DNA from 3 places in the Streptomyces sp. NPDC000878 genome. Region 1 is predicted to be linked to each of the others. Evidence: riboswitches for the same ligand, from Rfam matches in the RefSeq annotation. Region 1 holds a riboswitch; each other region holds the start of a gene.
What was found. Region 1 has a riboswitch for cyclic di-AMP ahead of ACWDR4_RS40315 (transglycosylase SLT domain-containing protein). Riboswitches for the same ligand answer to the same signal wherever they lie in the genome.
Positions count from the first base shown of each region.

Region 2: it holds a riboswitch for cyclic di-AMP, as region 1 does, so the genes downstream of both, ACWDR4_RS22335 (NlpC/P60 family protein) here and ACWDR4_RS40315 (transglycosylase SLT domain-containing protein) in region 1, are expected to answer to the same signal.
Region 3: it holds a riboswitch for cyclic di-AMP, as region 1 does, so the genes downstream of both, ACWDR4_RS36710 (C40 family peptidase) here and ACWDR4_RS40315 (transglycosylase SLT domain-containing protein) in region 1, are expected to answer to the same signal.

Region 1 covers NZ_JBSFMT010000071.1:46,241-56,476, reverse strand. The annotation lists gene ACWDR4_RS40320 (polyprenyl synthetase family protein) at 1-622, opposite strand, end outside; cyclic di-AMP (ydaO/yuaA leader) riboswitch at 1,270-1,430, shown strand; gene ACWDR4_RS40315 (transglycosylase SLT domain-containing protein) at 1,432-1,938, shown strand; gene ACWDR4_RS40310 (HAD family hydrolase) at 1,951-2,796, opposite strand; gene ACWDR4_RS40305 (FAD-dependent oxidoreductase) at 2,964-4,277, opposite strand; gene ACWDR4_RS40300 (carboxylate--amine ligase) at 4,359-5,594, opposite strand; gene fahA (fumarylacetoacetase) at 5,829-7,043, shown strand; gene recQ (DNA helicase RecQ) at 7,201-9,303, opposite strand; gene ACWDR4_RS40285 (hypothetical protein) at 9,615-10,236, shown strand, end outside.
Region 2 covers NZ_JBSFMT010000024.1:65,560-75,795, reverse strand. The annotation lists gene pcrA (DNA helicase PcrA) at 1-1,538, opposite strand, end outside; cyclic di-AMP (ydaO/yuaA leader) riboswitch at 1,814-1,988, shown strand; gene ACWDR4_RS22335 (NlpC/P60 family protein) at 1,997-3,202, shown strand; gene ACWDR4_RS22330 (hypothetical protein) at 3,225-3,578, opposite strand; gene ACWDR4_RS22325 (NlpC/P60 family protein) at 4,063-5,181, shown strand; gene ACWDR4_RS22320 (LuxR C-terminal-related transcriptional regulator) at 5,182-6,000, opposite strand; gene ACWDR4_RS22315 (ATP-binding protein) at 5,997-7,289, opposite strand; gene ACWDR4_RS22310 (PspC domain-containing protein) at 7,469-8,917, shown strand; gene ACWDR4_RS22305 (hypothetical protein) at 8,904-9,176, shown strand; gene ACWDR4_RS22300 (DoxX family protein) at 9,220-9,750, opposite strand; gene ACWDR4_RS22295 (hypothetical protein) at 9,931-10,236, opposite strand, start outside.
Region 3 covers NZ_JBSFMT010000059.1:56,417-66,652, forward strand. The annotation lists gene bioD (dethiobiotin synthase) at 1-657, opposite strand, end outside; gene ACWDR4_RS36670 (adenosylmethionine--8-amino-7-oxononanoate transaminase) at 660-1,940, opposite strand; gene bioB (biotin synthase BioB) at 1,933-3,114, opposite strand; gene ACWDR4_RS36680 (8-amino-7-oxononanoate synthase) at 3,455-4,582, shown strand; gene ACWDR4_RS36685 (DUF397 domain-containing protein) at 4,661-4,882, opposite strand; gene ACWDR4_RS36690 (helix-turn-helix domain-containing protein) at 4,892-5,749, opposite strand; gene ACWDR4_RS36695 (ATP-binding protein) at 5,962-6,423, shown strand; gene ACWDR4_RS36700 (LysR family transcriptional regulator) at 6,456-7,382, opposite strand; gene ACWDR4_RS36705 (LysE family translocator) at 7,496-8,116, shown strand; gene ACWDR4_RS36710 (C40 family peptidase) at 8,179-8,652, opposite strand; cyclic di-AMP (ydaO/yuaA leader) riboswitch at 8,656-8,835, opposite strand; gene ACWDR4_RS36715 (hypothetical protein) at 9,218-9,526, opposite strand; gene ACWDR4_RS36720 (ATP-dependent Clp protease proteolytic subunit) at 9,534-10,190, opposite strand.

The DNA.
Region 1 (10,236 bases):
ACTGGGTGAGCACATCCACGACACTGTCGTCGGCGCCGGACATCATCGCCCCGAACCGGCAGGCCACGGCCACCAGCGACCCGGTCTTCCCGCCCAGCACATCCAGATAGTGCTCGACAGGGTCCCGCCCGTCGGACGGCCCCGCCGTCTCCAGGATCTGCCCGGTCACCAGCCGCTCGAACGCCTCCGCCTGCACCCGCACCGCCTCGGGCCCGAGGTCGGCGAGGATGTGCGAGGCGCGCGCGAAGAGAAAGTCGCCGGTCAGGACCGCGACGGAGTTCCCCCAGCGCGTGTTGGCGCTGGGCACCCCGCGCCGCACCTCGGCCTCGTCCATGACGTCGTCGTGGTACAGCGTCGCGAGGTGGGTCAGCTCCACTACCACCGCCGACGGGACGATCCCCGGCGCGTGCCGGTCCCCGAACTGCGAGGCGAGCATCACGAGCAACGGCCGGAACCGCTTCCCGCCGGCCCGTACGAGGTGCTGCGCGGCCTCCGTGATGAAGGGCACCTCGCTCTTGGTGGCTTCGAGCAACCCTTCCTCGACAGCCGCCAATCCGGCCTGGACATCGGCTTCGAGAGCCTGGTCCCGCACGCTCAGCCCGAACGGCCCGACGACGGTCACGAGGGATCTCCTGTCTGCTGGTGTCTACTGGCGGTCACACGGTGTGTCGATAGGTCGCTGCCATCACTCAAGTCAGCGTATCCGGTCACGTTTCGATCACCACGAGCGCCCGCCCGTCCAGGCCAGGCGGTATCGGATCACGACCGGAATGTTTTTGATCAGCCCATAAGTATGGACATTCATAAACATCCCGCGCCCCACCAGTGACACCCGCGACCGCACGCGCGCATACGCCACCACCTCCCTGACGGCACCCGTCGTACCCGTCGCTACGACAACGACGCGCATCGCACGAGAGGTTCCGCCCTCCCGACGGACACACCCGCAAGAAGCATAAAAACCCTAAAACCCCCCATTAACGCCACCCATCCTGCCCACATCACGACTACCCCCACCCCGTGATTCGAGTCACTCCAAAACCCGGCCCCCACCACCCCCTCCCCACAAACTCCCCATTCGCAAAAGGCAAGTTGCTTCCCACCCACTCCGCACCACCGCCCGTTTTGTCCCCAACGTGCGCCCCAAATGACCAAGTCCTCTGCTTCCGCCCCTTGTTCCACCCGTGTGCTCTCGCATACGTTCTCGCCACGCCGGGCGGATCGCCGAATCCTGCCACCGCCCGCAGAGCACCATCCCCACCCACCCACATGTGACTCACGCAGGCAGGAGCGGGGGACCCAGGTAAGCCGCCGGTCCGGGCACGACGCCGGAGCGGCTAGGGGTGAAGCCGCGCGCGGACAACGCGCCCGGCCGGGCATCTCCCGCCCGAACCCGACAGCTCACCTCGCAGGCGTCGGAGAGGACTCACCATGCCCGCACGAGGTCAGCACAACCGCGCGAGAACCACCCGCCGCCCGCTCACGCTCCCGCGCACACTCGCCATCACAGGAACGGCCGCCGCAGCCCTGGCCTTCCCCTTCCTGACCGCGACAACGGCATCAGCCGCACCGTCGTCCGTCTCGTCCGTCTCGTCCGTCTCCTCGGTGACGAACTACGCGAACAACCTGGACGGCTGGATCCGCGAATCGCTCGACGTCATGGCGCAGAACGGAATCCCGGGAACGTACGACGGCATCTACCGCAACATCATCCGCGAGTCGTCGGGCAACCCGTACGCCATCAACAACTGGGACTCGAACGCGGCAGCCGGCACCCCCTCAAAGGGCCTCCTCCAGGTCATCGACCCGACCTTCGCCGCCTACCACGTCCCCGGCACCTCGTACGACCCCTACGACCCGATCGCGAACATCACCGCGGCCTGCAACTACGCGGCGGCGCGATACGGCTCGATAGACAACGTGTACGGCGCCTACTAGGCCGGCCCGCCCTCACCGCCACGCCCGGTCCGCATTCCCGTTCCCGTCCCCGCCTCCGAACAACCGCTCCAGCACGGCCGCGATCCCGTCGTCCTCGTTCGAGAGGGTGACCTCGTCCGCCACGGCCTTGAGTTCGGGATGGGCGTTGGCCATGGCCACTCCGTGGGCCGCCCAGTCGAACATCGGGATGTCGTTGGGCATGTCGCCGAAGGCGATGGTGGCGGACGCGGCCAGTCCTAGATACTCGGCGGCCAGCGCGAGCCCCATCGCCTTGGTGATGCCGCATGGCTGGAGTTCGACGGTGCCCGGCCCCGACATGGTGACGGTCGCGAGCGAACCGACCGCTCCACGCGCCGCCGACGCCAACTCGTCGTCGGACAGGGACGGGTGACGCAGCAACACCTTGCTGATGGGCGCGGCCCACAGGTCGTCCCGGTGCGGCACCCGTACGGCGGGCAGCGTCGGGTGCGGCATCAGGTACCCGGGTTCGATGAGCGTCAGCCCGTCGACACCGTCCTGATCCACGGCGGCGTACACCTGCCCGACCTCGGCCTCGATCTTGCCGAGCGCGGTCTCGGCCAGCTCCTGGTCCAGGGTCACCGACCACAGCAGACGGTCCGCGCCGGCGTCGTACACCTGCGCGCCCTGTCCGCACACCGCGAGCCCCCCGGCCCCGAGGTCGTCGAGCAGCGGCCGGACTCTCGGCGCCGGCCGTCCCGTCACCACCAGGTGCTGGGCGCCGGCGGCCATGGCGCGCGCCAGCGCGGTCCGCGACCGGTCGGAGAGCGTGTCGTCGGCACGCAGGAGCGTTCCGTCCAGGTCCGTGGCGATAAGTGCGTATGAGGTGGGAGCGGCCATGATCCAGAGAATACGGATCGTTCGGCACATCGGTCTCCGCCCGAACCGGACGACGTTCGGCATCCCGGCGGCAACAGCCCTGTCGCGAGCCCCAACTCCCGCCCCGGGAAGGCACGAACAGCTCGAAAACGCGGTCCCAACCCGTTGTCGCCTGCCCCGTCCACGCCCTACCCGTGCGCAGCCGCCAGATGACCCACCAGCCGCGGTGACGCGAACTCCGTACCGCACACGAACCGCATCACCGGCCCGTACGAGGCAGCCGCCGGCAACCCCGTGAAGTACAGCCCGGGTACGGAGGACACGTACCCGGCACCGAGCCTCGGCGTCCCCCGGCTCACCGCCAGCTCCGTACGCAGCTCGTGCCCGAGGAAGTCCATCGCGGCGATGTCGACGCGGTAGCCGGTCGCGGCTATGACGTGGTCGGCCGACAACTCTCGTGTACGGCCGCCCAGATCCTCCACGGTCAGCACCGGCCGCCGACCGGCGGAGCCCCCCGCAGCCCCGGTGATCCCCATGTTCCCCGTGCCCTCCGTCGCCCCCGTGCCCTCCGTCGCCCCCGTGGCCCCCGTGGCCCCGACGATCCGCGCGACCTCGCTCACCTGCACCTTCCCCTCGAACCGGTCGCGCAGCCACCACGCCCCGAGGGGTCCGAGGACCCGGCGGACCAGATAGTGGCGGGCCTGGGCCGGGAGGTGGCGGTAGGGGTGCGGGTAGTAGGTGAGGGCCCAGAGCGACCACGCGTTGCCGAACGGCGACTCGGGCCGCAGCCTGGGCTGCCGCCAAGGGGGCGCACCGAAGGCGACACGACTCCGCCCCCGCGACACCACCCGTACCCGCGCCCCCGCCTCCGCCGCCAGCGCCGCCGTCTCCAGCGCGGACTGGCCCGCACCGACGACGATCAGCTCCCGGCCCGCGAACCGGCCCAGGTCATGGTGCTGCGAACTGTGGGACACCGGACCCGTGGGCGAGGGCCCGTCCGGCGCGGCGCCGGCCAGCTCCGGGGGCAGATGCGCGAGCCCCGACAGGCCCGTCGCCACCACGACCGCCCGCGCGGTGAACAACTCGCCCGAATCCAGCTTGAGTTCGAAGCCACCGCCGCCACCGCCACCGCCGTCGCCCGCGCCCTTGTGCTGCCGCCGGTCCACGGACACCACCCGCACCCGCTCCAACTCGGGCACGAGCCGCTGCTGGAACCACTCGCCGTACGCGACGAAGGTCTCCACCGGGACGATGTCCTCGTCCGTGACCAACCGGCGTATCCCCGCCGCGTCGCAGTAGTCGACCAGCGTGTGGCCCCGCTGCGGGGCGTCGATGCTGGAGGCCGCCGGCGTCGACTTCAGGAGCATCCCGGCGGGCATGTGGTCCCGCCAGCTCACCATGGGCTCGCCGAACACTCTCACCGGAATGCCACGCGCCCGCAGATGCGCGGCGGTCGACAGACCGAACGGTCCCGCACCGATTACCGCTACCGGATGATTCACGAAGTCCCCTCCCCAGGACGCTGCTTCGCCACTTCGCGTTGCTCTGCTGCCACCGTCCGACCGGTCGGCAGGTTGTCGTCACTACGCCTTGCCGCCGCGACGGCCGGCCCGCCACAGCTGATACAGATGCTTCGCGCCCGGCCGTACGAAGCGGGCGAGCATCGTGAGGAACGGCAGCGGGTCGTCACCCGCGAGCCAGGCCAGTTCCGTCCCGCTCGCCCGGGTCGGTGCGTGCGGCGTCGTGTAGCCGCTGCGCCGGTAGGCGAGGAGGGCGGGCAGGTCGATGTTCTCCACGATGTACCGGTGCCCGGCGCGCTGTTCCCCCTCCGGAACGGTGCGCCCGGTCAGATCGAGATGCATGGCCCGGACGACGTCCACCCCCGGCTCGCTCTCGAAGAGCCGGAACTGGGCGCCCATCCGCGGGTTGAAGTCGAGGAGCTTGTACTGTCCGTCGCGCCGGTCGAAGCGCAGGTCGAGGTCGATGATTCCGGTGAAGCCGATCTGTTTGATGAAACGTGCGGCAAGGTCCGCGAGTTCCGGATTGTCGACGACGTACGCATTTGCCGTCATTCCCGCGTGCGGCGGCCAGGAACGGACCTTCACGCCCGTGAACAACGCGCGCGGGTTCGAGTCCGCGTCGAAGTAGGCGTGCACGATCCAGTCCTCGGCCTCCTCCCGGGGCAGATACTCCTGAAGGATCACGCCGGGACGCTCACCCCAGTCACGGGCCAGGGACAGCAGCGCCTCCCGACTCGCGATGCGCGTAGTGCCGTTGACGGCGGGCCGGGCGCGCCGCACGAACGCCTCCCGGTTCTTGGCCACCAACGGGAACCGGGCCGTCCGCGCGAACCGCTCGATCTCGTCGTACGACTGCGGAAAGGCGGCGGCCGGGGTCGGTATGCCGTGCTCCACGCACAACTCGTGCAGCCCCTGCTTGCTGGCCAGCCGACGCGGCAGCCCCGCCTCCACGCGCGGAAAGAGAAACGCGCCCCCGAGTTCCTCCTGCCGCTCGGCGATCAGTACGGCCGCCTCCTCGTCCGTGGGAACGAGGACAGCGGGACGCCCGATCCGCCGCCCGATCCGCAGCAACCCCTCGACGAGCCGGTCGGGTTCCTCGGTCCCGGTGGTCGGCCAGACGAACGCGCGCCGCAGATAACGCGAGGAGGCCGCGGGCGTGTAACGGTCCTCGGTGATCGCATACATCGGAACGCCCAGCCGTCCCAGACTGCGGATGGCCCCGACGCCTCCGTGGTGCAGCGGATAGTCACCGAACTTCACGATCAGCGCCGGCACGGCATGGTCAGCCGAAAACGGCACAGTGCTGCTCCTGGCCACGGGTCCCCCCACGTGTCCCCCTTACGGACCGGACCCACCCCGTCCGTGTCCCCCCAAAGGACGCTAAGCCGGAATCACCCGCTCCGGACAAGGCCTATCCGGACATTACGAACTCTTTAGACACTGGGGACACTGCCCCGAGCCCGCAACTCACCCGTAACCTGTGGCGCGACCACATGGCCACACGGCACGACACACGAGAGCGAGGCAGCACCCATGCCCCCCTTCGATGTCCCCGAGGGCGACCCCTTCGGCCCGCACAACCTCCCCTACGGCGTGTTCTCCCCGGCGGGCTCCACGGACCGCCGGGTCGGCGTCCGGCTCGGCGACCACGTCCTGGACGCGGGCGCCGCAGCCGCCGCGCTCGGCTCCCCCTATGTCTCCGTACTGGCCCGCCCGACCCTCAACCCCCTTCTCGCCGCGGGTCCCACGACCTGGTCCGACATCCGACGCGCCCTCACCGCCTGGGTCACCGTCCCGTCCCACCAGGACACCATCGCCCCGCTCCTCCACCCCCTCTCCTCGGTGAGCCTGCACCTCCCCTTCGAGGTCGCGGACTACGTCGACTTCTACGCCTCCGAGAACCACGCCCGGAACGTCGGCCAGATCTTCCGCCCCGACGCCGCGGACTCCCTGACCCCCAACTGGAAGCACCTGCCGATCGGTTACCACGGCCGCTCGGGCACGGTCGTCGTCTCCGGCACGGAGGTCGTACGTCCGTCGGGCCAGCGCAAGGCCCCCACCGACCCGGCCCCGCTCTTCGGCCCGTCGGTACGCCTGGACATCGAGGCGGAGGTGGGCTTCGTGGTGGGCACACCGTCGCCCATGGGCAGCGCCGTGCCCCTGTCGGCCTTCCGGGACCACGTCTTCGGCCTCTGCCTGCTGAACGACTGGTCCGCCCGCGACCTCCAGGCCTGGGAGTACGTCCCGCTGGGCCCGTTCCTGGGCAAGTCCTTCGCCACGTCCGTCTCGGCGTGGATCACCCCGCTGGACGCCTTGGAGGACGCCCGGGTCGCCCCGCCCGCCCGCACGCACCCCCTGCTCCCCTACCTCGACGACGCCGAGGACGAGCCCGGCGGCTACGACCTGCGTATCTCCGTCGCCGTGAACGGCCACACCATCTCCGAGCCCCCCTTCTCCACGATGTACTGGACGGCCGCCCAGCAACTCGCCCACATGACCGTCAACGGTGCCTCCCTCCGCACCGGCGACCTCTACGGCTCGGGCACAGTCAGCGGCCCCACCGAACGCGAACGCGGCTCCCTCCTCGAACTCACCTGGAACGGCACCGACCCCCTCGAACTCCCCACCGGCAAGCGCACCTTCCTGGAGGACGGCGACGAGGTCACCCTCACCGCCTGGGCCCCGGGTCCGGGTGGCACCCGCGTAGGCCTCGGCGAGGTGACGGGCAGGATCACGTCGGCGAGCTGAGCGAGGCGCCCGGAGCAGCAGGTCCGGAGCAGCGGGCGGGGCAACGGACAAGCAGGCAACGGGCCAGGTCGTCGGTCCGGTCCGGCGCCGACCGGGAGGACACCGACGCGCCCCGGCCCCGCCCCGCCGCCCCGGTCCCTCCCCCTCTGTCCAGCCCCTACATCCAGTCCTCCGGCTCGGGTTCCATCTCCATCTCGGGCCAGTCGTCCGGCCCCAACTGCTCGGCCCGCGCCCCGGATCCCGTACCCCTGCCGCTGTCACTGCCCATGGAGCCGGAGGCGGACTTGGAGCCAGGCTCAGTAACCGCCTCCGAGACCTGCGCCGCCGCCCCGGACACCGGCGGCGCCCCGCCCAGCGCCGAAAGCGCCCCCAACACGCCCTCCCCGTACGTGGCGAGCTTCTTCTCGCCCACCCCGCTGATTCCGCCCAGCTCCGCCACCGACCCTGGCCAGACGCTGACGATCTCCCGGAGCGTGGCGTCGTGGAAGATGACGTACGCCGGAACGCCCTGCTCGCGAGCCTGTTCGGCGCGCCAGGCACGCAGGGCCTCGAACGCCGGCTGCAGTTCCTCGGGCAACGCGACAGCCGCCGCCTTCGCCTTCTTCTCACTCCGGCCGCCACCGGCCGCCGACCGTGCGGTCGCCGCCTTCTTCGGCTCCTTGCGCAGCGGCACCTCCCGCTCGCGCCCCAGCACGGCACCACTCGTCTCGGTCAGCACCAGCGTGCCGTACTCGCCCTCGACCGCGAGCAGCCCCTGGGCCAGCAACTGCCGTACGACACCGCGCCATTCGCCCTCGGCCAGTTCCTCTCCGATGCCGAACACGGAGAGCTGGTCGTGGTCGAACTGGATCACCTTCGCCGTGCGCCGCCCCAGCAGGATGTCGACGATCTGCATCGCGCCGAACTTCTGCCGCCGCTCACGCTCCAGCCGCCAGACCGTGGACAGCACCTTCTGCGCGGCGACCGTGCCGTCCCAGGTCTCCGGCGGGGTCAGGCAGGTGTCGCAGTTGCCGCAGCCGCCCGGCACCGGGTCCTGGCCGAAGTAGACGAGCAGCTGCCCGCGCCGGCACTCCACCGTCTCGCACAGCGCCAGCATCGCGTCCAGGTGCGCCTGCGCGCGGCGCCGGAAAGCCTCGTCGCCCTCGCTGCCCTGGATCATCTTGCGCTGTTGTATGACGTCGTTCAGTCCGTAGGCCATCCAGGCCGTGGACGGCAGTCCGTCACGGCCGGCGCGGCCCGTCTCCTGGTAGTAGCCCTCGACCGACTTGGGCAGGTCGAGGTGGGCCACGAACCGGACGTCCGGCTTGTCGATGCCCATCCCGAAGGCGATGGTCGCCACCACGACGAGGCCGTCCTCGCGCAGGAAGCGCGACTGGTTCGCCGCGCGGGTGCCCGAGTCCAGGCCCGCGTGGTACGGCACCGCCCGGACGCCGTGCGCGGCGAGGAACTCCGCCGTGCGCTCCACGGAGTTGCGCGAGAGGCAGTAGACGATGCCCGCGTCGCCGTCGTGCTCCTCCTTCAGGAAGGTCAGCAGCTGCTTCTTGGGGTCGGCCTTGGGCACGATGCGGTACTGGATGTTGGGCCGGTCGAAGCTCGCCACGAAGTGACGGGCGTCCGGCATGCCCAGGCGCTGGGTGATCTCCTGGTGCGTCGCATGCGTGGCCGTCGCCGTGAGCGCGATCCGCGGGACGTCCGGCCAGCGCTCGCCCAGCAGCGACAGCGCCAGGTAGTCGGGCCGGAAGTCATGTCCCCACTGCGAGACGCAGTGCGCCTCGTCGATGGCGAAGACAGCGATCTTCCCCCGGGAGAGCAGATCCAGGGTCGACTCCAGCCGCAGCCGCTCCGGCGCCAGGTACAGGAGGTCCAGCTCACCGGCCAGGAACTCGGCCTCCACCGCCCGCCGCTCGCCGAAGTCCTGCGTGGAGTTCATGAACCCGGCCCGCACACCGAGTGCCCGCAGCGCGTCCACCTGGTCCTGCATCAGCGCGATGAGGGGCGAGACGACGATCCCCGTACCCGGTCTGACCAGGGACGGAATCTGGTAGCAGAGCGACTTGCCACCGCCGGTCGGCATGAGGACGACGGCGTCCCCGCCTGCCACCACATGCTCGATGACCGCCGCCTGCTCGCCGCGGAAGGAGTCGTACCCGAAGACCCGGTGCAGCGTGGCCAGCGCCTCGCTGTCCGCCGCCCCGGCCGCCGATCCGACGACCGTGCCCGGACCCTCGCCCGCTTCCGTCATCACACCCGACCCGCCCATCACGCTCATCGCGCTCATCGTCGTGTCCCCCGTACGTCGCGCCTCGACCACTGCGTCCACCATAGGGGCCCGCACCGACAGCCCCGGAGTTATCCACAGGCTGCCCCGCCACACCCGCGCCCCGTGTCACCGGCGCCCTCCGCCGGATCCGGGTGTTCAGCCCAATGGCCGCTTCACGTGGCGCCCCCGAACACCCCGGGACATGCTGCTCGGGCGGGACGAGGGGAGGCCCGTACAACGGACCGGCGCCCCGCGCGCGCCTCTCGGACCGGCGCCCTCCCGAGCGCCTCTCCCGCTCAAGGAGTCCCCACATGCCCCGCAGCCGGTTCAAGGTCACCGTCGCCCTCGCCACGGCCGCCGCCGCGTCCCTCTCCCTGGCCGTCGCCCCCGCGCACTCCGCGCCGAGCGATCCCGTCGACCCCGCGGTCTGGACCGAGCTGGCCAAGACGCTCGAAAGCACGGCGAAGTACCAGTACGCCCCGTTCGCCGTCACGGACGGCTACAAGCCCGCCTTCTGCTCGGCCAGCCCGACGCTCGGCGGGATGGGGCACCACTACATCAACGAGAAGCTCTACGGTTCACTCGATCCGGCGAAACCGGCCGCTCTGCTGTACGAGGACCGGGCCAACGAGGACTGGATGGACGAGGCGTCCGACACGAGCTGGCTCGACGACATGGACGCGCTCGACGGGGAAGCGCCCACGGTCGACGCCGCCGCCCCCGAGTCGCGCAGGCTGGTCGCCGTGGAGTGGATCGTGGTGGACAAGGACCAGGATCTGACGACCGACGACGACCGCCCCAGCCTGTTCGGTGTCCCCTTCAACGGCCCGATGCTCGGCCATGAGCCCGGTATGCCGATCCACTACGACCTGCACGCCTGGGTCTGGAAGAAGAACCCCAATGGCATGTTCGCCCGCTGGAACCCCACGGTGA
Region 2 (10,236 bases), on a different contig from region 1:
TCGCGCTGCGAGAGCGCGTCGATCATCGCCTCGGCACGCTCCCCGATGCCCCGCTTCGGGACGTTGAGGATCCGCCGCATCGGCACCGAGTCCTCCGGATTGGCGAGGACACGCAGGTAGGCCAGGACGTCCCGGACCTCCTTGCGCTCGTAGAAGCGGACACCGCCGACGACCTTGTAGGGCAGGCCGACGCGGATGAAGATCTCCTCGAAGACACGGGACTGGGCGTTCGTCCGGTAGAAGACGGCGACGTCGCCCGCCTTCGCGTCGCCCGCGTCCGTCAGGCGGTCTATCTCCTCGGCGACGAACTGTGCCTCGTCGTGCTCGGTGTCGGCGACGTAGCCGGTGATCTGCGCGCCCGCGCCCGCGTTGGTCCACAGGTTCTTGGGGCGGCGGGACTCGTTGCGCTCGATGACCGCGTTGGCGGCGCTCAGGATCGTCTGCGTGGAACGGTAGTTCTGTTCGAGCAGGATCGTCGTCGCGTCCGCGTAGTCCTCCTCGAACTGGAGGATGTTGCGGATCGTCGCGCCCCGGAAGGCGTAGATCGACTGGTCGGCGTCACCCACGACACACAGCTCGGCGGGGCGCAGATCGTGCTCGCTGGGCGGTACGTCCACCGGGTGCTCGGCGGTGCCCACGAGTTCCCGTACAAGCGCGTACTGGGCGTGGTTGGTGTCCTGGTACTCGTCGACGAGGACGTGCCGGAAGCGGCGGCGGTAGTGCTCGGCGACGTCCGGGAAGGCGCGCAGCAGGTTGACCGTCGTCATGATCAGGTCGTCGAAGTCGAGCGCGTTGGCCTCGCGCAGCCGCGACTGGTACATCGCGTACGCCTGGGCGAGGGTCTTCTCGAAACCGTCGCTCGCCTGGGCGGCGAAGTCCTCCTCGTCGATCAGCTCGTTCTTCAGGTTGGAGATCTTCGCGCTGAACGACTTGGGCGGGAAGCGCTTGGGGTCCAGGTCCAGGTCGCGGCAGACGAGCGCCATCAGCCGCTTGCTGTCGGCCGCGTCGTAGATCGAGAACGAGGACGTGAAGCCGAGCCGCTTGCTCTCCCGGCGGAGGATCCGCACGCACGCGCTGTGGAACGTCATCACCCACATCGCGTTCGCGCGCGGGCCGACGAGCTGCTCGACGCGCTCCCTCATCTCGCCGGCGGCCTTGTTGGTGAAGGTGATCGCGAGGATCTGGCCGGGGTGGACGCCCCGCTCGCCGAGCAGATACGCGATGCGGTGGGTGAGCACGCGCGTCTTGCCGGAGCCGGCGCCCGCCACGATGAGCAGGGGGGTGTCGGCGTGCACGACGGCCGCGCGCTGGTTCTCGTTCAGCCCGTCCAGGAGCGCGGCCGGGTCCACCACGGGGCGCGGGGCGCCGTCGCGGTAGTACGCGTCCCGGTCCGGCGGCGCGTCGAACTGCCCGCCGAACAGGTCGTCCAGAACGGGCTCCGGCGCATGCTCGTCCTCGGGCGGCGGCGGGGGCTCCTCCTCGTGGGCTCGAGGGCCCTGGAGGTCCGCCAGGAAGCTGTCGTCAAAGAGGCTGCTCATCGCTCTCCGAGTCTAGGCTCCCCCACTGACAACCGGCCGCCACCCCGAAAACATCCGCCGGGCTGTCCGGACAGCAGATCCCGGACCGGTATGAACACATCAAGTGCGGACCAAGCGGCACACACTCCTCCAGATCGACTCCGGGGAGCAATGTTTAGGGTTGAGGTCACAAAAACGTATCGGGCATAGCGGTCATCAACCTTCACAGGGGCCACACGAATTGGTTAGCGTGCCCTGCAGGCCGCTCGACCCCCACCGGCGAACATCGCCGGGCCGCGCGGCCTCCGCCGAGTCCGATCGTGCCGCCCTGTGCGGCAGGAGCCGGGGACCCACCGAAAACTTGGGGTGAATCGGTCCGACTGCCGTCCAGGGCAAGGACCGTAGGGCAACCCTTCCGAACCACCCGCCCGAACCCGACAGCTAACCCGGTAGGCGGAACGTGGAAGGAGTCGCCTCTCTTGGCGTCGTCGCACCGCAAGTCGCGTCCTACGGGAACGCGCGTAGCAGGCATACGGACCCCCGCCTTCGCCACGGCGGCCCTGACCTCCGTCGCGCTGCTGTCCCAGACCGCCAACGCCGCGCCCACGGAGCCCACCACTCCCCCGGCGCCCTCGGCCGACGACAAGCCGAGCATGGAGGAGGTCGAGGCGAAGGTCGGCGACCTCTACCGCCAGGCCGAGTCGGCCACCGACAAGTACAACTCCGCCAAGGAGAAGACCTCCAAGCAGCGCAAGCGCGTCGACACCCTGATGGACGACGTGGCCCAGCGCACCCAGAAGCTCAACGACGCGCGCGAGGAACTCGGTTCCTTCGCCGCGGCCCAGTACCGCACCGGGTCGGCCGCCCCCGACACGGCGACGTTCCTCCTCGCGGACGACCCGCAGGACTACTTCGACCAGAACCAGCTGATGGACCGGCTGACCGCCCGCCAGAAGGACGCGGTCGACGAGTACATCACGGAGCAGGCCGAGACGACGCAGAAGCGCCAGGAGGCCACCGCGAGCCTCGAATCGCTCACGGAGTCCCAGGACAACCTGCGGACGACCAAGACCACCGTCCAGACGAAGCTCGCGCAGGCCCGCCAGCTCCTCTCCCGCCTCACCGCCGAGGAGAAGCTACGGCTCGCGGCGATCGAGCGGGAGAAGCAGGCGGAGGCCCGCCGCCAGGCGCAGGAACTCGCCCGTCAGCAGCAGGCGGCGGAGCAGCAGCGCCAGCAGGAAGCGGCGGCAGCCGCGGCGGCCCAGCAGTCGACGGGCGGCACCGCCTCGGACACGTCGACGGCACCGGCCACCGACTCCTCGTACGCCACCAAGGCCGAGAAGGCCCTCACCTTCGCACGCGCACAGATCGGCAAGCCGTACGTCTGGGGCGCGACCGGCCCGGACTCGTACGACTGCTCGAGCCTCACCCAGGCCGCCTGGAAGGCCGCCGGAGTCACCCTCCCGCGCACCACCTACGACCAGGTGAACGCGGGCACGACGGTCTCCCTCTCCGACATCCAACCCGGTGACCTGGTCTTCTTCTACGACGACATCAGCCACGTCGGCCTCTACATCGGCAACGGCATGATGATCCACGCCCCGAAGCCGGGTGCGTACGTCCGCGAGGAATCGATCTTCTACGACGGTGAGTCGGCGATCCACAGCGTGGTGCGCCCGGCCTGACGGGCAGGTCGGGCAGGTCTCATCAGGTCCAGAGCACGGCGATGAAGATGTTCGCCGTGGTGAACAGGCCCACCAGGCCGAACAGCCGCTTGTCCACGGTCTCGTCGTCCCGCTTCACATAGACGAGGCCGAGGATCACGATCAGCAGCGCCAGCTTCACGCCGATCTTGACGTTGTTCACCGTCTGGTCGTCGGCCTGGTTGAGGCCCACCAGGGCGACGCCGGTGACCAGCATGGTGAACGCACCGTGCAGCATCGCCGGCACGAAGCGGGCCGTGCCCTGCCCCATCGCCTTCATCTGGGTGAGAAACCCGCCAAGAAGCGAGGCGATGCCGATGATGTGCAGGCCGACGAAGAGATGGATGAGTACGTCCATGGGCCCGGAGCCTAATCAGAGGCCCCCGAGCCGCATGACACCGGGCCGTGAAGGGCGTTCGCAAGGCATCCAGCGCGCCTCGCGCGACACTCGGAGACCTCGCATATATGCACCCCATAGCACTGTGTAATCACCATGTGCCTCCCAAACCTCCTCATCGGTCAGCCGTCTGCGTGAAGTCGGCGGCGGCGGAGCGCGATCACGGTCGTATGCGGTCACCCGGTGGTCGGCTCACGCCAGTTCCGTACATGGCGTTACCCCCACGTCACACTCCGGTTTAGCGTCCTCCACCAGGTGACCGGCTCCCCACCGCCGCCCGGGCCAGGGGCGGCAGTCGGACACCACCGCCGAGAAAGTCCGGCGGCGGACCGCTCCCCCTGTGCGGGCCGCCGTCGGACGCGCAACCGCCCTCCTGGGTCCGCTTCCCAGGCAGCCTTCCGGCGGTCGACGTAGTGGCGGTCGTACGAAAGGACGTGACGCCCCGGTGGCAGCGCACCGCAAGCCCCGACAGCGCTCGCTCAACGGCAGTACGGCCCGCACCGCCGCCACGATCGCCCTCGCGGGCGCGGCGACGGCGACCGGCTTCGACGGCATCGGGTACGCCGAGCCACAGCTGACCCAGGCCCAGGTCGAGGCCAAGGTGAACAAGCTGTACGAGGAGGCGGAGGTCGCCACCGAGAAGTACAACGGAGCGAAGGAGAGGGCCGAGCGGGCGGAGCGGCGGCTGGGGAACCTGCGGGACGAGGCGGCCCGCAAGGAGGACCGGCTCAACTCGGCGCGGGAGGCGCTGGGTTCGATGGCCGCGGCTCAGTACCGCTCCGGCGGACTCGACCCCGCGCTGCAACTCGCCCTCTCCGACGACCCCGACGGCTATCTCGCCGGCGCCGCGTTCGCCGAACGGGCGGGCAGCAGACAGGCGTCGGACGTGACCCGTGTACGCAGGCAGCTGCGGGAGATCGAGCAGCTGCGCGGGGCCGCCCACGTCGAGCTGACGACCCTCAAGTCACGCCAGGCCGAGCTGAACCGCCACAAGAAGACGGTGACCGGAAAGCTGGGCGAGGCCCGCAGGCTGCTGTCCCGCCTCAGCACGGAGGAACGTGCCCGGCTCGCGGCGGCGGACGGCGGCAACGGCGGCAGCTGGAGCGGGGGGCATGCTTCACGGTCGTCGGGGAGTGCGCGGGACGGGCTGGGGGCGGCCGGCGCCGTCGACGCCGCTGGGGCGTCCGGGGCCTCCGGAGTCGCCGAGGCACCCAACTCGCGTGCGGCGGCGGCCGTTTCCTACGCCCACCAGAAGCTCGGCAGCCCCTATGTGTGGGGCGCCACCGGCCCGGACGCCTTCGACTGCTCGGGCCTCATGCAGGCCGCGTACCGCTCCGCGGGCATCTCCCTGCCCCGCACCACCTACGCCCAGATCAACGCCGGCCAACGTGTCTCACGGTCCGAACTCCTCCCTGGCGACCTGGTGTTCTTCTACTCGGGCATCAGTCATGTGGGCATGTATGTGGGCGGCGGCCAGATGATCCACGCCCCGAACCCCTCTGCGCCGGTACGGGTGGCACCCCTGGACGAGATGCCGTTCGCGGGGGCCACGAGGGTGGCTTGACTACACAAGCCGCCGGGCCGTGGCCCACCGGGTCAGCTCGTGCCGGTTCGACAGCTGGAGCTTCCTGAGGACCGCCGACACATGCGACTCCACCGTCTTCACGGAGATGAAGAGCTGCTTGGCGATCTCCTTGTACGCATAGCCCCGGGCGATCAGCCGCAGTACCTCCCGCTCGCGCTGGGTGAGGCGGTCGAGGTCCTCGTCCACCGGCGGGGCGTCCGTGGACGCGAACGCGTCCAGGACGAACCCGGCGAGCCGCGGCGAGAACACCGCGTCGCCGTCCTGGACGCGGAAGACCGAGTCGACGAGGTCCGTGCCGGTGATCGTCTTCGTGACGTATCCCCGCGCACCGCCACGGATCACGCCGATGACGTCCTCCGCCGCATCCGAGACGGACAGCGCCAGGAAACGGACCGGCTGCTCGGGGTCGGCCATCAACGGGGCGCAGCGGCGCAGGACTTCGACCCCGCCGCCGCCCGGCAGATGGACGTCGAGCAGGACCACCTCGGGCCGGGTGGCGGTGATGACGGTGACCGCCTGGTCGACGTCGGCGGCCTCACCGACCACCTCGACGCCGGTCCGCTCGGTCTGCCCGATCTCGGCCTGAACCCCCGTACGGAACATACGGTGGTCGTCGACGAGAACCACCCGCACCCGCCGCCCCACCGCGTCACCACTGCCGCTGCCGCTGCCGGCAGGCTCACCGGCCTGGGCGCCCTCGGCGGGTGCGGTGGTGGGTTCTGCAGCCGCTGTCGGTTCGGCCGACTCCGCCGAACCGGCCGGACCGGTCCGCCTGTTCTCCCCCTGTGCCTCGCTCATGACGTACTCTCCGCCCTCTCCATCTCCAACTCGACCTCCGTGCCGCCACCCGGTACCGCGCGCAGCCGCGCCGTACCGCCGTTGCGCTCCATACGGCCGATGATCGATTCTCTGACGCCCATGCGGTCGGCGGGTATGGAGTCGAGGTCGAAGCCGGGTCCGCGGTCCCGGACGGACACGAAGACCGTCCTGCCCTCGACCTCGGCGTAGACCTGTACCGCGCCGCCCTCGCCACCGTACTTGGCGGCGTTCACCATCGCTTCCCGCGCGGCCTGCATCTGTGCGCCGGTTCTGTCGTCGAGCGGACAGTCGCCGACGACCACGACCTCTATGGGAACACCGTGCTTGTCCTCCACCTCCGCCGCGCTGCGCCGCACCGCCTCGGCGAGGGTGTCGGGTTCGTCGGCCTCTTCCTTTCCGGTGCCCTCGGGTTTGTAGAGCCAGTTGCGCAGTTCGCGCTCCTGGGCGCGGGCGAGACGGCGCACCTCGTTCGCGCTCTCCGCGTTGCGCTGGATCAGGGTCAGGGTGTGCAGCACCGAGTCGTGCACATGCGCGGCGACCTCCGCACGCTCCTGGGCGCGAATGCGCATCAGGCGCTCCTCGGAGAGGTCCTGGGTCATCCGGACGAGATACGGACCGGCCAGCAGCGCTGTCCCGACCAGCACCGCGAGCGCTGCCTGGAGGACCGAGCCGAGGTGGGCGGCGGAGCCTTGCAGGACGAAGATCCCGGACACGCCCGCCGTGACCAGCATGACGCCGGCCGCGGCACGGACGAGGGTGAGCGTGCGCCGGCGGCTGCCGACCTCCATCCAGCGGGCCCGCCGTGCGTTGTCCGCCTGGCGCCAGACCAGGGCGACACCCGCGGCGACGAGCACGGTCGGGAACAGATAGGCCTTGGCGCCCCCGCCGAGATTCACATTGCCGACGAACACCATGGCCACGACGACCATGAGGAGCAGGGCGACGATCTGCCCCTTGTCCGGCTTGCGGGCGACGAGTCTGCGGCGGCCGTCGGGCGACGTCTCCGCACTGACGAGGGACGGGGGCCGCTGGGCGTCGACGCCGCCGACACCGAGCGGCACGAAGAACCAGAAGGCCGCATACAGCAGCGCACCGAGTCCGTCCGCCATGAACAGGCCGACGAACATGAGGCGCAGCCAGATCACCGGCAGCCCGAGATGCCCGGCGAGCCCTCGCGCCACGCCTCCGAGCCAGCGTCCGTCGCTGCTGCGGTAGAGCTTGCGCGGGGGCCGCGGTTCGACGAGTGGCAACGCTGCGGCTTCCGGCATGCCATCGATGTTCACACGAGCGGCGGGCCCGGGCATCAGGGTCGGTCCCCGAGACACCCCTGATCTTCGGGCCCGCCTGCCCTCGAACGCTTCCCCCGCCCCTCCTCAGGGCCGATATCAGGGTTCGCCCAGGGTCATCCCGACTGCCGCCGAGCTGCCTCAAGCGCCAACATGGACGCATGACAGATCACGCACACGCCGCGACGGGTCCGGGACCCGGCTCCGGCCCGCGCCCTTCCTCGGGCGCCGGGCCGCAGGATGCCGCACCCGCCGCGGCAACCCCACCGCCCGCGGAGAAAGGGGAACCGCGCGCGCCCGAGCACACGGACGCGACTGCGGCAGCCACAGCCGACGAGCAGCTGCCGGGCAGGTTCCGGCGCGACCGGCGGCAGAAGATGCTGGGCGGGGTGTGCGCGGGGCTGGGGCGGACCTGTGACATGGATCCGGTGATCTTCCGGATCACGCTCGCGGTGCTCTCCGCGACCGGCGGCATCGGCCTCATCTTCTACGGCTTCGCCTGGCTGTTCGTACCGTACGAGGACGAGGAGGAGAACGAGGTCCGCAAGCTGCTCACCAGCCGAGTGGACGGCCAGGCGCTGGCGGCCGTGCTCTTCGCGCTGGTCGGCTGCGGTGTGTTCCTGACGATGCTGAAGAACGGCGGGGTGCTGTCCTTCGCCGTCATACTGTCCATCCTTCTCGCGGGTGCCGGCTACTGGTCGCGCAACCGCGGCGCCCCCGACCCCGACCCACTGGCCGCCCAGGCCGTCGCAGACGCCCCGCCGGAGGCCAAGGCGCCCCCGGGCCCTTCCGCCTACCCCTCGTGGTGGCGCGACCCCATCGTCAAGGACGGCACACACGTCGGCGGGACCGGCTATCTGTGGGGCCCCCCGGGCACCCTCGACCGGGACATCGCGGTGCCGGGCAACATCACTCACGGCAACTACGGCGGCCGGACCGCGGACATACGGGCGGCCTGGTCCAGCCCACCGAAACCGCGGGGCCCGCGCTGGATCGGCGGCTGGATCCTCCTGCTCGCCCTCCTCGCCGGATTCCTCGGCACGGCCGCGAAATGGGACGAGGAGGCACTCGCCACCAGCCTGCAGACCGGCCTGGCCTGCGCGCTCACGGTGTTCGGCGTCGGCATAGCCGTCAGCGCGTTCCTCGGCCGTACCGGAGCCGGCTCGGTCTTCCTGGCGATCATCACAGCGGCCCTGCTGGCAGGCTCGGCCGCACTGCCCAAGGACGTCAGCGCCCACTGGGCGCACAGGGAGTGGACCCCGACCGCGGTGGCGAACGTACAACCGAGGTACGACGTCGGCACGGGCGAAGCCACCCTGGACCTGACCGGGCTGCGCCTCGCCAAGGGGCAGACGGTGACGACAGCGGTCGAGGTGGGCGTGGGCCGGATCGAGGTGATCGTGCCGAAGAACGCGACGGTGAAGGCGGACATCGAGGTGGGGATAGGTGACATCCAGTTGCCCGGCGACGGCAAACAGGACGTGGACGTGGCACCGGGCAAGCACAAGCAAGTCACGCTGGCACCGGCGGGCGGCGCCAACGTGGGCACGGTCGTCCTCGACCTCGGGGTCGGCCTGGGACAGGCGGAGGTGACCCGTGCTACGTCATGAGTTCCAGCCCGGAAAGCTGATCGCCGGCATCTTCGTCACCATCGCCGGCATCACCTATGTCGGCGACGCGGGCGACGCCTGGGAGACACCGTGGTTCGCGGTGATCCCCCTCCTGGTCTTCGGCCTCGCCCTGGCAGGCGCCGTGGCCCTCCTGACCGGAGCGATACGCCGCCGCAGGAAGACCCGCCGCACGCCGACACCCCCGGCCGACACACCGGAGGCGGCAGCCCCCTCAAGCCACCCGGAGATACCGAACTGAGCGTCGGCCAATGACCGGCCAACCACTCACCTCACCACCGCGGCTACCGATATCCCTCGGACCGCTGCCGCCGTCGCCCCCGCAGGGCGGCATCCACAGAGAAGACGGACGCACCGGCGAGAACCAGCGGGAGCCAGGCCATCAGATAAGGGAGGTCGTTGCCGAAGTAGTACGGGTCGGAGGCCCAGCTCACGGTCAGCCAGAGGCTGAGCGAGATCAACGCGCCGCCGACCGCCGCCAGCCGCGCCAGCAGCCCGAGCAGCGTGCCGATACCGACGGCCAGCTCGCCGAAGGCGATGGCGTAGCCGAAGCCGGCGGGGTTCTTGAGGGCGAGGTCCACCAGGGCCGGGATGGCGGAGGAGTCCCGGACCGTACGCATCAGATCACCGACCGAACCCGATCCGGAGTCGGCGAAGAAGGAGCTGTCAGTGAGTTTGTCCAGACCGGCATAGATGAAGGTGACGCCCAGGAAGACGCGCAGGGGCAGCAGGGCGTAACGAGTGGCCGTGTCCCGCCAGTCCCGCTCGCCGTCCAGATAAGGAGAGTGCGTGTCCGTTCGAGTGCTGTGAGTCATCGCTCTTAGCCGCCTCTCGCCCGCCATACGTTGACCCCTCAACAGACGATACGTACGCCGACGTGACCTCGCTCACTTCCAGTACGCCAAATTTCAGCCTTTGGCCGGGAAGCAGCGGCGACCGAGCGCCAGGCCTGCGCAACCACCACCAGGAGGCAGACCCTCAGACCGTCACATCGATCAGTCCGTCACATCGATCACGCACCGGTTCGTCTCCACGCCCGCCGCGGTGACCACCTGGACCTCCACCCGCCCCGGCTCCACGTCCGCGGGTACCGGCACCGTCAGCACCTCGTCGCGAGGGTTGCTGAAGCCGCCGGGCACCGGGACCAGGGGGACATGGACGTGAACCGGGCCGATGCGGACGACCATGCGGGAGAGCCGGTCAGCGGTGCCCGCGCCCGGGGGCACGAAGCCGGCGCCGCGGATCTCGATGTCGTCGCCGGTGCGGATCGGGGCGTCCAGGTCGCCCGCCTCCCGGGACCG
Region 3 (10,236 bases), on a different contig from region 1:
CAGCCAACTCCTCGCCATTGTGCGGAAGTTGGCCGGGGGTAGCGTCCCGACTCCCGCAGGTAGTGCCCCGAGTAGAGGGGCACCGGCTACTACCGGCAGGTCCGCCAGGTTGCAACGAGCCGCCAGATCCGGTGAGTCGGGCCAGCTGCCGATGACGATGCCCGTCAAGTGGACGTTTCTGCGGGAGAGTTCACGGGTCGTCAGTTCTGTAGCGTTGAGGGTGCCCAGGCCTGCCGACGCGACTACCAGCACCGGGGCGTCCAGGAGTTGGGCCGCGTCCGCCAACGTGCCGCCCTGCTCGTCGAAGCGTACGAGGAGGCCGCCCGCGCCCTCCACCAGGACCAGGTCGTACTCGGTGGCCAGTTTGGCGGCGGCCTCCGCGATCTCGGCGGGGCGTACCGGGGGGAGTGAGGCGCGGCGGGCTGCCGTTGCCGGGGCCAACGGGTCGGGGTAGCGGGCGAGTTCGAGGGTGTGTGCGGGGCCCGCGAGGCGCGCCACCTCGTCGGCGTCGCCGCGCTCGTCCGAGCGTACCCCCGTCTGGGCGGGCTTGAGCACGGCCACTGTGCGGCCCGCCGCGAGGGCTGTCGCGGCGACGGCGGCCGTCGTGATGGTCTTGCCGACCTCCGTGCCCGTCCCCGTGATCACCAGGATCGGCATGTTCATCCCTCCTGTGCCGCCGCGCACACCGCGCGCGTGATCCGGGTCAGGTCCTCGTCGCCGGTGACGTACGGCGGCATCGTGTAGACGAGGTCGCGGAACGGCCGCAGCCACACGCCCTCGCGCACGGCCGCCGCCGTGGCCGTCGCCATGTCCACCTCGTGGTCGAGCTGGACCACCCCGATCGCGCCCAGGACGCGTACGTCCCGGACACCGGGGAGTTCGGCCGCCCCCGCCAGGCCGTCCCGCAGACCGGCCTCGATGCGCTTGACCTCCGCCTGCCAGTCCTGGTCGAGCAGCAGGCCGATCGAGGCGCAGGCCACGGCCGCCGCCAGGGGGTTGGCCATGAAGGTCGGGCCGTGGGCCAGCACCGGGACCTCGCCGCGTGAGATGCCGTCGGCCACCCGGGCCGTGCACAGCGTCGCCGCCATCGTCAGGTAGCCGCCGGTCAGCGCCTTGCCGACGCACATCACATCCGGCGTCACCGCCGCGTGCTCCGCCGCGAACAGCGCGCCCGTGCGCCCGAACCCGGTCGCGATCTCGTCGAACACGAGCAGTACGCCGTACTCGTCGCACGCCTCGCGCAGCACCCGCAGATAGGTGGGGGAGTGGAACCGCATCCCGCCCGCGCCCTGCACCACCGGTTCGACGATCACGGCGGCCAGTTCGTCCGCGTGGCGTTCGATCGTCGAGCGGAGGTGGTCGGAGTACGACTCGTCGTACTCGGTCGGCGGGGCGTCCGCGAAGACCTGGCGGGGCAGGATTCCCTGCCACAGCTCGTGCATGCCGCCCTCGGGGTCGCACACGGACATCGGCTGCCAGGTGTCGCCGTGATAGCCGCCGCGCCAGGTGAGGAGGCGTTGCTTGGCCGGGCGGCCGACCGAACGCCAGTACTGCAGGCACATCTTGACCGCTACCTCGACCGACACCGACCCCGAGTCGGCGAGGAAGACGTGTTCGAGGCCGTCCGGCGACAAGTCGACAAGGAGCTTCGCCAGTCGTACGGCGGGCTCGTGGGTGAGGCCGCCGAACATGACGTGGCTCATCCGCGAGAGCTGGTCGCGCGCCGCCTCGTTGAGCACCGGGTGGTTGTAGCCGTGGATCGCCGACCACCAGGACGACATCCCGTCGACCAGCTCGCCCGACCCGTCCGCCATCCGCAGCCGCACCCCGCTCGCCGACTCCACGACGAGCGGTTCGACCCGGCCCGGCATGGGCCCGTACGGATGCCAGACGTGCCGCCGGTCCAGGTCGAGCAGCTCGGACAGGGGCAGGTCAGGCATTGGGCGCGAGGTCCGTTCCGGCACCTCGGCGGCGTACGGCGACCAGGTCCGTACGGGGTTCGTTGGCCGTCGGCGTCGCGGGGGCGGCCGTACCGCAGACACCGCCGCCCTCGGGCGAGCCGCATCCGGCGCCCGCGGACTCGTGGGACCCACATCCGCCGCCCACCGTCGCCCGGTGTTCCGGCAGCGTCACCTGGTCGGTGCCCTCGATCTCGAAACCGGCGTCGGCGATCATGTCGAGGTCGGCCTGGCCGGCCTGGCCCTCGGTGGTGAGGTAGTCGCCGAGGAAGATCGAGTTGGCCAGGTGCAGGGCGAGCGGCTGCATCGTCCGCAGATGGACCTCACGGCCGCCCGCGATCCGCACCTCCGCGTCCGGGCAGACGAACCGGACCATCGCCAGGATGCGCAGACAGCGCTGCGGGGTGAGGTTCCACTCCTTGGCCAGCGGGGTGCCCTCGACCGGGATGAGGAAGTTGACCGGAATCGAGTCCGGGTCCAGGTCGCGGAGCGAGAAGACGACGTCCACGAGGTCGTCGTCGGTCTCGCCCATGCCCGCGATCAGGCCCGAGCAGGCGGACAGCCCGGCCGCGTGCGCCTTCTGGACGGTGTCCACCCGGTCCTCGTAGGTGTGGGTGGTGGTGATCTCGCCGTAGGTGGCCTCGGACGTGTTGAGGTTGTGGTTGTAGGCGTCCGCTCCGGCCGCGCGGAGCCGTTCAGCCTGACCGTCGGAGAGCAGCCCGAGGCAGGCGCACACCTCCACGCCCTCGTTCTGGTCCTTGATCGCCTTGATCGTGCCGGCGACCCGGTCCACGTCCCGGTCCGTCGGACCACGCCCGGACGCCACCAGACAGACCCGCTTGGCGCCCCCGGCCAGCCCGGCCGCCGCGGCCTTCGAGGCCTCGTCCGGCTTGAGCCAGGTGTACTTGAGGATGCCGGTGGTGGAGCCGAGGCGCTGGGAGCAGTAGGAGCAGTCCTCGGGACACAGGCCCGACTTCAGGTTGACCAGGTAGTTGAGCTTCACCCGGCGGCCGAACCAGTGCCGGCGCACCTTCCCGGCCGCGGTCACCACATCGAGCAGATCGTCGTCGGAGGTGGCCAGCACGGCCAGCGCCTCTTCGCGGGTCGGCAGCTCGCGCCGCAGCCCCTTGTCCACCAGCGTCGTCAGCAGGTCCATGGGAGCCGATCCTGACCTATCCGACGGTCCGAGGGAAAGGAGAGTTCGTACAAGAGAGGTGCTTCGACGTGTGGGTATTGCCACATCATGGGTGGCAGGGTGGCCCGCTAGGGTCTGTCCGGCGGAGCAGGCCGCAGGGGACGCGACGGTGCCCCATTAACGCCGGTGAGCGGGGCCTGGTGCGTGCAGCTGCAAGGCGGAGGAGGGAGCCGACGCGGAGCGTCGGCGAGTGACGACAACGCGGCAGATGTGCGTGCCAGGCCCCGCGTCTGCGGCATGGTCCGCCGGACAGGCCCTAGGGTCTGTCCACTGCCTACAAACCTGTGTGCTCGGAGGACCCATGGCGTTCGGCTGGATCGACGAGCAGGCCGAGGCGCGGCGGCGCGCCGGACTCGTACGGACCCTGCGCCCGCGTCCCGCCGACTCGCCGCTCCTCGACCTCGCGAGCAACGACTATCTGGGCCTTGCCCGGCACCCCGAGGTCACCGAGGGCGCGGCCCGGGCCGCCCGGCGCTGGGGCGGCGGGGCCACCGGGTCGCGCCTCGTCACCGGCAGTACCGAACTGCACGCGGAACTCGAACGCGAACTGGCCGACTTCTGCGGTTTCGAGGCCGCCCTCGTCTTCTCCTCCGGCTACGCGGCCAACCTCGCCGCCGTCACCGCGCTCGCGCCGCACGGCTCCCTCGTCGTCTCGGACGCGGGCAACCACGCCTCGCTGATCGACGGCTGCCGACTGGCCCGTGGCACCACCCAGGTCGTCGGGCACGCCGACCCGGACGCTGTCCGCAAGGCGCTCGGCACCCACACCGGGCCCGCCGTGGCTGTGTCCGACACGGTCTTCTCGGTCGACGGGGATGCCGCTCCGCTGGCCGAACTCGCCGCCGCCTGCCGGGAGTTCGGTGCGGGGATGGTTGTCGACGACGCGCACGGGCTGGGGGTTCTGGGTGACGGTGGGCGCGGTTCCGCGTACGCGGCCGGGCTGGCGGGGGCGCCGGACGTCGTCGTGACCGTCACGCTGTCCAAGTCGCTCGGGAGTCAGGGGGGTGCCGTGCTGGGGCCCGCTGCGGTGATCGAGCACCTCGTCAACGCGGCCCGTACGTTCATCTTCGACACCGGACTCGCCCCGGCGGCGGCGGGCGCGGCCCTCGCGGCCCTCACGCTGCTGCGCCGGGAGCCCGAACGGGCCGCACGCGCGCGGGCGGTGGCGCGCGACCTGCACACCCGGCTGACGGCACAGGGGCTGACGGCGGTACGGCCGGACGCGGCCGTCGTCTCCGTGCGTGCGCCGTCCCCGGAGGGGGCCGTGCGATGGGCGGCCGACTGCCGGGCCGCCGGAGTGGGCGTGGGCTGCTTCCGCCCGCCGTCCGTGCCCGACGGAGTGTCCCGGCTGCGGCTGACCGCCCGCGCGGACCTGTCCGAGGAGCAGATCGCACGGGCGGTACAGGTGATCGGCGAGAACCGACCGTAGATCCGTAGATCCGTAGTGCCGTTGATCAGTGACACGCGACCATGAGTCGGCGGACCACGGCCGTGCGTCCTAGGGCGATCACCGGAACGCGGTGAGGAAACCCGCCCAGCTCTCGGGGGAGAAGAGCAGGACAGGCCCGGCAGCGTTCTTGGAATCGCGTACGAACAGCCCGGACCGGACTTCCGTGTCCGGACGGGCCGTCTCCACACAGTTGTTCGCGCCGGTGCTGTAGCTGCTGCGCAGCCATTGCACACCGGGCGGTTCGACGACGGACAGGACGTTCCGAGGCAGTGCGGTCATGGTGCCTCCTTACACGCCGTGTTGCAGACCGGCGATGAAATCCAACGAATCCTCGGGCGAAAGGGCGTGGATCTGAAGGGTGTTGAAGGCCTCGCTGTAGGCCTGGAGGTCTTCTTTCCGTTCGAGGTAGAGGCTACTCATCATCTGGTCGAGAACAACCACATCCAGGTCAGAAGTGCTCGGAAAGGAGAAGATAACGAAAGGGCCGGTGATGCCGGTGTAAGCCCCTGCGGTGAACGGCAGGATCTGGAGCCTCACTTGGGGCAGGTGGGCCGCTTCCAGGAGTCGTTCCAGCTGACGCGTCATCACCTCTGGGCCACCCACTTCACGGCGCAGCACCGCCTCGTCGAGGACCGCGCTCAGCGCCAGCGGCGGATCCGAACGCAGTACGTCCTGCCGGGCCAGCCGCACCTCCACCAGGGCGTCGAGCCGGGTCTCCTCCAGGCCGTCCACGGCCGCCCGGGTCACCGCGCGGGCGTACTCCCGGGTCTGCAGCAGCCCCGGGACCACCGAGGTCTCCAGGGTCCGCATGGTGCTGGCCTGCGACTCCAGGCTGATGAAATCCCGGTAGGTGGGCGGGAGTACGCCACGATAGGCGTGCCACCAGTGGTGCCTGCCGCCGTCCTCACCGCCCGCCAGCACGAGCAGCAGCTCGCGCGACTCGCCGTCCGGGACCTGGTAGGCATCGAGAAGTAACCGGACGTCCGCGGGTTTCACCCCGCTGGCGCCGGTCTCGATCCGGCTCACCTTCGACTGGTGCCAGCCCACCAGACGGGCCGCCTGGCCACTGGTGAGTCCGGCCCGGGCACGCAGCGCGCGCAGTTCGGCACCCAGTTTTCGGCGGCGCACGGCGGGTCCGTACTGCATGGGCCACTCCTTACTCCTAATGAGCCGCCCAAATACGCTCTGGGGTCGCAGAGTTCACCGCTTCGAGCGACAGATATATGCATATCTTGGTGGATCGCACCCCGTGACCGGCGCGGGAATGGCAGTCTGGCGCGAAGCACCAGTCCGGGACCGTACTCGAACCAGCCGCTCCGTGTCGGGCTCCGGTTCCGTGGGAAAGGGACGACGCCGCCATGGCAGACCACCTGGAAGCATCCGTCACTCTGCCGAGCGATCCCGCCTCGGTCTCCGCCGCCCGCGCATATGTGGCCAACGTCCTGGCGGAATGGGGTCTGCCAGGCGACAGCGAGATCGCCGACACCATCCGCCTGATCGTCTCGGAACTCGCCACCAACGCCGTACAGCACACCTTCGGGTTGTCACCCACCTTCACGGTGGACGTCGCCCTCGACCGTGACGAACATCTGCGCATCGGGGTCACCGACAGTCACCCGCGCTTCCCCAAGCGGCTGCCCGCCGCCGTGCAGCAGGACAACGGCCGGGGGATGGTCATCATCCGCTGGCTGATCGCCGAGTCGGGCGGCAAACTCCGCGTCCGCCCCACCCGCGAGGGCGGTAAGACGGTGGCGATCGAACTCCCGTGGACGGCCCCGGCCCGGCCCCCGGTGACGGCGGCGGGCCAGCAGGAGCCGTAAGGAGCAGGAGCAGGAGCAGTATCGGTTCGGCCCTATGCTCCGGTTCCGCCGCCGTGCGCCCGCCCGAACGAGCCCCGCAGCAGGGCGCGGAAGGCGTCGGCGGCGGGCGCCGTCTCGTCGGTGCGGCGGACGACCGAGATCGTGCGGCGCAGGTCGCCGGGTTCCAGCAGCCGGGTGCCGACCGGGGTGACCGCCGTCCGCGCGACCATCTCCGGTACGACCGCCACCCCGAGCCCCGCGCTGACCAGCGCGCACACCAGGGCGTACCCCGGTGTTGCCACCAGCACCGACGGGGTCGCGCCGGCCCGGGCGAGGGCGGCCTCGACGCCCTGGCGGGGCGGATGGTCCGGCGCCATGCTGACCAGCGGCTGGCCCGCCAGCTCGGCCAGCGGCAGCCGCGACGCCTCCCCGGCCAGCACATGGCCCGGCGCCGTCACCAGGACCAGCTCCTCGACGAGGACCGGCTCGGCGGTGACCGACCCGGGCAGGGGCGCGGGCGGGGCCGGTTCGTAGGTGTGCGTGAGCGCGAGATCGACCTCCCCGGCCGCTACGGCGGCCACCCCGGCCGGCGGTTCGTAGTCCGCGACCGACAGCCGTACGTCCGGATGGGCCCGGCGGAACGCGCTCAGCATCGGCGGCAGCAGCTGGATCCCGGCCGTCTGGAAGGTGCCGAGACGGAGCGTGCCGCCCGACAGCCCGGTGAGCCCGGCCAGTTCGTGCCGGGCCCGGTCCAGTTCGTCCAGCACCCGGCGGGCCCGCGCCACCAGCAGCTCGCCCGCTGGTGTGAGCCTGGCTCCCCGGTGATGCCGTACGAGCAGCGCGGTGCCCGTCTCCCGTTCCAGCTTGGCGAGTTGCTGCGAGAGCGCGGGCGGGGTGTAGCCGAGGCGCTCGGCGGCCCGGGTGATGGACCCGGCCTCGGCGACCGCCACGAGAGCGGCGAGGCGAGTGGGGTCGTACATCCTGCGGCTCCAGGGACGGAGAGAGGCGGTGGCCAAGCCTTAACGACTGCTTAAGGCAGACCCAGGATATTCGACATACCTGCTGAAGGCCGGGCCGGGGCACGCTGGACGCCATGGACGCACAGCTCATCGCCTTCACCGGGGTCGCCGCAGGCATGGTCGCCATGCCGGGCGCCGATTTCACCGTCGTCGTACGCAACGCTCTCGTCTCCCGGCGGGCCGGGGTCGCGTGCGCGCTGGGGATCACCGGCGGGCTGCTTCTGCACACCGCGCTGGCCGTCGCCGGTGTCGCCGCCGTGCTCACGGCGGTGCCCGCGCTCTTCCGCGCGCTCCAACTGCTGGGCGGGGCCTATGTGCTGTATCTCGGGGCGCGGACGCTGTGGTCGCTGCGCGGGCGCCGGGAGGAGATGGCCGACGAGGCGAGGGTCGCCGTACGACCGCTGCGTCAGGGCTTCGTCACCAACGCGCTCAATCCCAAGGCGCCCATCACGTTCCTGAGCCTGCTGCCGCAGTTCGTGCCGGCGGGCGCTCCCGCACTGCCCAGGACGCTGCTGCTCGCGCTGATCGTCGTGGCGCTGGCCCTGGTGTGGTTCCCGGCGGTGGCACTCCTGGTGGACCGGCTCGGGCGGTGGCTGCGCCGGCCACGGGCCGCCCGGGCCGTCGAGGCGGTCACCGGCACCGCGCTGACGGTCCTCGGCTCGCTGCTCCTGCTGGAGCCCCTGCTGTCGCTGTGAGGGGCCGACGGGTCCCGGGGCGGGACGGCGGCTCCGGAAACCGCCGTCCCGCTCCGGGCAGGTCAGCTGACCCGGCCGTACCAGACGCTCTTCGTCCAGATCTTCTGGAGCTTCACGACGTCCCCGGTCTTCGGGGAGTGCCAGATCTTTCCCTTCCCGGCGTAGATGCCCACGTGGTAGACGTTCGAGCCCGAGTGGAAGAAGACCAGGTCCCCGCCGCGGCGGCTCTTGGCGGAGATGTGCTTGGTCTTGTTGTACTGGGACGCCGCCGTACGAGGCAGCTTCTTGCCCGCCTTCTTGTACGAGTACAGCGTGAACCCCGAGCAGTCGAACCTGTTCGGTCCCGTGGCGCCGTACTTGTACGGGGAGCCCTTCTTGGAGGCCGCGATCTGAAGTGCCTTCGTCGACGGCGCGATTGCCGCGGCTTCGGTCGCGACCCCCGGTATCACCAGGCTGCCGCCGACGGCGGCGAGGGTGAGGGCCGAGGCCGTACCGGCTCGGGACATCATCGACGGAACACGATTGAGCGCAGACATGCGCAACCCTTCGTCAGCCGCCTGTGAAGGATGACCTGTCGGATTCGGGCTGGCGAAGTTGCCCGGCCGCTGACGCGGCTTCACCCCAAGGGCTGCTCGGCCCGGTCATGGCGTGACCGTTCCGGCGACCCGTCGTGCCTGGGTCCTCCACTCCTGCCGATGCACATCTGTCGACCGGTCATCCGGGCGGCGGCAGGACTCGGCGTCCACCCGGATCGCCCCACCGTGGTGGCGGGGGCTTGTCGTCAGGAAGGGATCTTGGCTCATGGAAGTAGGAAAATCCCAATGGAATCAGGGCTTTGTGGCGTTACTCACCCGTGACCCATTCGGGTGGACACGCGTCCCCTCGGACCAATTCGGCGAGGGTCGCGCACCCCCGGACCAGCACGGAAACATCGCGGTTCCAGCTGTGAACTACGCGCGTCGCGCAAGCCGAACGGGCCGACCGGGGGACATATGACTACGCCGAACGGGGGATGCGATCCAGTCGCTCCCGGGCTCGTTCCGGACAGTCCGTCGCCGGGACGGACGGGCCCGTCCGGTACGGGTCCGTCGGCCGGGTGGGTCAACTGGCGGGCTCACGCGGAACGGTGACACGCGCCGTTCGGCGCTCCCCGTCGAGGACGCGCAGCGCACGCGCCAGCGTATGGGCATGCACCTCCGCTTCGCCACGCTGATGCATCAACTCCAGCGCGTCCCGCAGCGCCACGGCCTTGGCGACCAGAGCCTGCGCGGCCCGCAGTCCGCGGTAGGTGTCCCCGTGGTACGCGGGGTTGATACGGCCGAGCAGATCGGCCACTTCGAGGTAACGGTCGATCAACTCGCCCTCCGCGCGCGTCAGGGCGGGCAGCGGAGGCAGTTCGGGCGGAAGCATCGGTGGCTCACCTCGTGCCGGGGGCGGGGTCCGAAAACTTGCGGCTGGGCACGACCCGGTCCACCAGCCCGTACTCCAGGGCGGCCTGCGCGTCGAGGATCTTGTCCCGCTCGATGTCCGCGGCGACCTGCTCCGGGCTCTGTCCAGTGTGCCGTACGAGCAGTTCCTCCAGCAGGGTACGGATCCGGCCGACCTCCTGTGCCTGAATGGCGAGATCGCTCACCTGTCCCTGGATCGGCCCGGACAGCGAGGGCTGGTGGATCAGCACCCGGGCCCCCGGCAGCGCGCTGCGCTTGCCCGGCGTACCCGCGGCCAGCAGCACGGCCGCCGCGGAGGCCGCCTGCCCCAGACAGATCGTCTCCACGTCGCAGGTGACGAACTGCATCGTGTCGTAGATCGCCGTCATCGCGCTGAACGAGCCGCCGGGGGAGTTGATGTACAGCGAGATGTCCCGGTCGGGCGCCAGATATTCGAGATGCATGAACTGTGCCATCACGTCGTTGGCCGAGGTGTCGTCGACGGGCGTCCCGAGAAAGACGATCCGCTCCTCCAGCAGCTTCGAGTACGGATCCAGCGTCCGGTGCCCGGCACTGGTGCGTTCGGTGAACTCGGGCAGGACATAGCGGGCTGACGGTTCGTCGGTGTCTGTGCCGGTGTCGCTCATGGCGCGCGCCTCCTCGATGGCTTCCGTAAGAAATGTACAGGACGTA